Regions from separate parts of the Arsenophonus apicola genome, predicted to be linked through region 2. Evidence: predicted binding sites of a transcription regulator. Region 2 holds the regulator's gene; the other holds the start of a gene.

Region 1 (3,220 bases), 500 kb from region 2:
CTTCACCTAACAATTGCATTTGCATTGGCTTATTCAAAATACGTGTACGTGTCAAATGATTAAGTAGTTCATTTGGCATTCCTTTTGGTAACTCAATCGTTGAGTGCGAGGCAAACAACTTAATATTACCAATATAACGACTACTAATATCCGCTTCGTTAGCAATTGCACCGACAATGTGGCGAACTTCTACGCCATCATCACGACCAACTTCAATACGGTACAATTCCATATCACCAACATCACGACGCTCCCGACGCGGACTACGCTCCGAAGTACCATTACTATTACTGCGACGACGCTCATCACGCGAATTAAATTCACGTTTTGCGCGACGCACAGGATCAGGTGGCAATATTAACGGCCGATCCCCTTGCGCCATTTTTAATAGCGCAGAAGCTAAAGTTTCCATATCCAGTTCATCATTAGCAACTAATTTAGTCAGTAACGCTCGATATTTCTCTAAATCACCACTTTCTAGTTGCTTTTGAATATTTTCAGCAAATTTAGCTTGGCGACGTTCACTTAAAACCGCCGCACTGGGTAACTCAACTTCGGTAATTGGCTGCTTCATGGTACGTTCTATATTACGTAATAGTCGACGTTCACGATTATCCACAAACAAAATAGCGCGCCCAGCTCGACCTGCCCGACCAGTACGACCAATTCGATGCACATAAGACTCAGCATCCATTGGTATGTCATAATTGACAACTAAACTAATACGTTCAACATCTAGACCACGTGCTGCAACATCAGTGGCAATTAATATATCAAGGCGACCATCTTTTAAACGCTCTAATGTTTGCTCACGTAGCGCTTGATTCATATCGCCATTTAGCGCTGAACTGTTATAGCCACTACGTTCAAGCGCTTCAGCAACCTCTAATGTGGCATTTTTAGTGCGCACAAAAATAATTGCCGCATCAAAATCTTCTGCTTCCAAAAAACGAACCAATGCTTCATTTTTACGCATACCATAGACAGACCAGTAACTTTGGGTAATGTCTGGGCGCGTCGTCACACTGGATTGAATGCTGATCTCTTTTGGAGATTTCATAAAGCGACGGGTAATACGACGGATCGCTTCCGGCATGGTGGCAGAAAACAGCGCCGTTTGATGCTCGCTTGGGATCTGGCTCATGATATTTTCAACGTCTTCAATGAACCCCATACGTAACATTTCATCCGCTTCATCAAGAACCAAACCACGTAAATGGGATAAATTTAATGTCCCTCTTTTCAAGTGATCTAATAAGCGACCTGGTGTTCCCACTACAATTTGTGGGCCTTGTCTTAGTGCGCGTAACTGCGAATCGTAACGCTGCCCACCATAGAGTGCGACCACATTGACTGAACGCATGTGTTTGGAAAATTCACCCATGGCTTCCGCAACTTGTACGGCTAACTCCCGCGTTGGTGCCAACACTAAGATTTGTGGGGCTTTCAATGTGATATCTATATTATGTAAGAGCGGTAAACTAAAAGCTGCTGTTTTACCACTACCGGTTTGTGCCATACCTAATACGTCACACCCATCTAATAAATAGGGGATACATTGCTGCTGGATTGGCGATGGTTTTTCATAACCAAGGTCATTTAGTGCAGAAAGAATTGGTGTTGATAAACCTAAATCAGCAAAAGAGATTTCAGTCTCATTAGTCATGTAAAAGTGCCTCATTCATTATGGCGGCCAGTTTACATAACTCTGCGAAAAAAATTTCGGTCATTTTCATTTAAAATGTGAACTGGCTCAAATTATGTTATTAAACGAACAACAAGCCCTCATCACAATCGATGAAGACTTAAAAAAAGCAGTGATGATATGTTCGTCGCTACTGTTAGCCTGATTCTGAAAGGTCGTCTTGTGCCTGACCTAACAAAGCCAGTTCCAACAGAGCATAGCGGTGCTCAACAAAGCTATGTGCATTGCTAGCTACCGTAAGCTTGAATAACGCTATAGCGCTATCATTATCCCCCAGACTTAGGTAATGTTTACCTAAATAGAAGTTAGTTTCACTAAGATGCTCAGCGAGCGAAGTGTTATCTGTTGAATTCTCTTTTAGACGAACCATCAATGTTTTTTCACTGATTTTGCCTAAATAGAATTCAACTACATTCCAGCCCCATTGCCCTTTTTCCGCTTGGTTATAACGAGATAACAAATTGGCTAATGCCATTTTTGGTTCTATCTCTTTCTCCACTAAATAAAGCCATAAGCTGCGGAAAGGATCATTTGGATCTTGTCGATAATACGCCAGCAGATCACCCTGCGCCAATCGATATCTTCCACCATAATAGAGTGCAATACCTCGATTCATGCGCGCGAAATTGTAAGTTGGATCAAGCTCTAAAACAGAATCAAACGCTTCATAGGCAGCATCAAAATTGCCTGCCTGTGTAAAATATATTCCAAGGAAATTAAAAACTTCCGGAATATCAGGACGTATAGCTAGCGCCATAGTAAAATCATTGCGCGCTAACGCCCTTAATCCGAGACTATCATACAATACACCGCGTTCATATAAAAGCTGTGCGTATTCATCATCGGATAATGACCGGCTTGCAAGGATCTGCTCCATACGAGCCAATATTACTTCTTGTTGCAATGTGGGTTGCAACGGGATAGCAAAGACTTCATTTTTACGCCAGTTTCCGCTGCTACAACCGACAATAAAAACAATAGCAGCAGTATAGAGCCAGCGCAGAAAAGAATTCATTACCTTCTCCCAAAGACAGAAACTAATCAATATATCCCGTCAATCCCCACAATTACCGGAGACTCAGTTAGCAAAAAACTGAGTAGGTGCTCTTTTTACAGGACACCGAGCCTTACGTCAAATTATTCTGCAGAAATTTGTGTTTCTGTTTCAGTCGGCTTTTCAGTAGAAACCGCCTCTTTAATACTAAGGCGAATACGACCCTGCCGATCAATTTCCAGTACTTTAACCGGTACTTCCTGACCTAACTGTAAGTAATCAGTAACTTTTTCAACACGTTTTTCTGCTATCTGAGAGATATGCACCAATCCTTCTTTGCCACCACCAATGGCAACAAAAGCACCAAAGTCAACAATACGTGTGACTTTGCCCTGATAGACACGACCAACTTCAACTTCTGCGGTAATATCTTCAATACGGCGAATAGCCGCTTCTGCTTTAGAACTATCAGTTGCCGCAATTTTTACCGTACCATCATCATCAATTTCAATCGTAGTACC
Region 2 (3,220 bases):
TTATTATGTTTATTTATTGAAATGAAACATTTTGATTGATTTTTATGAGCTATTTTTTTCTGCGGTTATGGTATGATAGCCAACTTTGTTATTATGGTATTATAATCTGTACAATTTTCCTTAATAATAAAGATCAAAATTAAGGAATTATTACTATAAAAATCATTTGGATAGCTAGTTATGCTTTTGATAATTGATAACTATGATTCGTTTACCTATAACCTTTATCAATATCTGTGTGAATTAGGGGTTAATGTCGTGGTTAAGCGTAATGATGCAATAACTATCTCGGAGATAGAAACATTAGCGCCGACACATTTAGTCATTTCACCAGGTCCATGTACACCTAACCAGGCGGGTGTTTCACTTGAAACAATTTCCTATTTTGCCGGTAAGATCCCAATTTTGGGTGTTTGCCTTGGTCACCAGGCGATTGGACAGGCTTTTGGTGCTTCTATTGTTAAAGCGAGAGAAGTAATGCATGGTAAAGTATCCGCAATTCATCATAATCAGCAAGGTATTTTTAAAGGATTAAATCGTCCATTACAGGTAACTCGTTATCATTCTTTGGTGATTGATGCTGGAACATTGCCCGCAACTTTTGAAGTGACTGCATGGACGTTACATGATGGAAATATTGATGAAATTATGGGTATCCGGCATAAAACACTACCTATTGAAGGTGTTCAATTTCATCCGGAAAGTATCTTGAGTGAGCAAGGACATGAGTTATTAAATAATTTTCTAAAGTATTAATTTATCAAGAATTAGTTCAAGTTTGGCTATTTATATTCAATGATTAATATAACTATCAATATTGGATAAAGTAGGCTTTATTTTGCTTGAGATGTAAACTTCAATAGGGTGAAAAGTAGTCTATGGTAAAGGGTTTGTTTAAATATTATTAAAACATGTGTTTTTGTATTTACTATCGATAAAAGACTACTATTAAAAATAATAAAAAAATTTTTGTTAAATTCTTTATTATCAAAAAATGGTAGCAAGATGATCATCTGTAAACGGGTTTTTGCTGACAAAGCCAGTAATAATGGCTATCGGGTTTTGGTTGATAGGATATGGCCTAGAGGCATTAAAAAGCAAGACCTTCGTTATGATGAATGGAATAAAAATGTTGCTCACTCAAATGATTTAAGAAAATGGTTTCATAAATATCCAGCAAATTTTGAGTTGTTTAAGCGACTTTATTTTGCAGAGTTAGAAAATAATCCTGATAGTTGGCAACATTTATTGCTTAAAACAAAATCAGGTTGTTTGGTGCTTCTTTTTTCCAGCAAAGATGAAGATCATAATAATGCCGTGGTATTAAAATCATTTTTGGAAAATAAACTCAATAGGGTTTGATCATTATACTTTAGCTATCTAGTTAATTTTCTGATAGATAGTCTGATTATTTTTAATTTCGAATATCATATTAAATCAGTATCATCATTCAGCTATCCAATTTATTTTATTTATTAACCGTTTTATTCGATTTTTTTATTATTATTGTGTGCTATATATTCATAATTGAAGTATATATTTAATAAGAATAATAAAAAACAAACTTATAAAACCAATACGCTACATAAAAGTAGGTACTGGTTTATAGAATATTAACGCGTACCGTAAACGACAATAGTTTTACCGTGAGCAGAAATTAGATTTTGATCTTCTAGCATTTTTAGGATACGTCCCACTGTTTCGCGTGAGCATCCTACTATTTGACCTATCTCTTGACGAGTAATTTTAATTTGCATCCCATCTGGATGCGTCATCGCGTCAGGTTGTTTGGCTAAATTTAATAATGTTTGTGCAATACGTCCTGTGACATCTAAAAAAGCGAGATTACCGACTTTTTCAGACGTTGTTTGTAAGCGTTTAGCCATTTGCGCTGATAACCGCATTAAGATATCTGGATTTACCTGTATTAATTGGCGGAATTTTTTATAAGAAATTTCAGCGACTTCACAGGCGCTTTTAGCTCTAACCCAAGCTGTGCGTTCTTGCCCCTCCTCAAATAATCCAAGTTCACCAATAAAGTCCCCTTGATTCAGGTAGGAAAGGATCATCTCTTTTCCTTCTTCATCTTTAATCAAAACAGCAACAGAACCTTTTACAATATAATAAAGAGTTTCTGCTTTTTCGCCCTGATGTATAAGAGTACTTTTGGATGGATATTTGTGAATATGGCAGTGTGACAAAAACCATTCAAGAGTAGGGTCTGTGTGTGGTTTGCCGAAAACCATTCGCTTAATCCTCTAATGTTATTGCAGCCTGAATACCAAAATACGAGTCTTCACAAGGCTGACTCATCTTATAAAGTTCTAACATAGCATACTAACTTGTTTAGTTTGGGAAAGTTAATATTAACTATAGGGTATATTGATTCGGAATTTTTGGTATTGATCTTAACCATACTATAAATGTGCTTTTGCTTTGTAGCATAATAAAAGCATCCTGTCTCTACTGTCTCGATTCAGCAATATTGTATAAGCCAAAAATTTCATATTTTAGCAATAAGTTGATTAGTTTTATTGTATTTATTAATAAGTATCACTAAGTAAATATTACAAATAAAAAATAAAACTGGAATAATAATATATTATTTCATAAGTTATCAAATTATAGCAAAAATAAATATTAACATTATAAAATAATTACTATATAAAATAATTAACAAGGAAATGTTAACGTTATTATTATACTATAAATAAAAGATAATTTTATGCACAGTTTAAATCTTAAAGTGGGTATAAGAATAAAAAATTGATATAAGTAAAAATATAATGCTGTATTGTTAGCTTCTTTTATGGATAATTTTCTTATTAGAGACGAGCTTTTTTACTAATGGAGTCATAATTAACTCTAGTGCTAAACCTAGTTTCCCGCCTGGAACAACTAATGTATTTATTGATGAAATAAATGAATTGTGTAACATGGCTAAAAGATAGGAAAAATTGATCTGGGTCAGACCATTAAATCGGATCACTATAAAACTTTCATCAGGAGAAGGAATGGCTTTAGCGGCAAAGGGGTTAGAGGTATCGACGGTTGGAACGCGTTGAAAGTTGATATGGGTGCGAGAAAATTGTGGGGTGATGTATTTAATGTAATCTCCCATTGAGCGAATAACTGAATCCATCACAGCTTCTCTTGAATGACCCCGTTCTGATGTATCACGAATTAGCTTCTGGATCCATTCAAGATTAACAATAGGCAC

What was found. The regulator CRP, encoded in region 2, controls carbon source genes, mostly activating them, when cyclic AMP is high. The targets are predictions, from matches to a motif close to ATGTGANNNNNNTCACAT.
Region 1: a site for CRP is predicted at 1,742-1,759, ahead of yrbN (protein YrbN). Genes of this name have one in related genera too.

The regions. Positions count from the first base shown of each region.
Region 1 is NZ_CP084222.1:328,821-332,040, reverse strand. Features, by position in the region: gene LDL57_RS01415 (DEAD/DEAH family ATP-dependent RNA helicase) at 1-1,666, opposite strand, end outside; gene yrbN (protein YrbN) at 1,659-1,730, opposite strand; gene nlpI (lipoprotein NlpI) at 1,842-2,720, opposite strand; gene pnp (polyribonucleotide nucleotidyltransferase) at 2,843-3,220, opposite strand, start outside.
Region 2 is NZ_CP084222.1:3,126,510-3,129,729, reverse strand. Features, by position in the region: gene LDL57_RS14885 (aminodeoxychorismate synthase component II) at 181-756, shown strand; gene LDL57_RS14880 (DUF488 domain-containing protein) at 1,006-1,362, shown strand; gene crp (cAMP-activated global transcriptional regulator CRP) at 1,614-2,246, opposite strand; gene LDL57_RS14870 (phosphoribulokinase) at 2,798-3,220, opposite strand, start outside.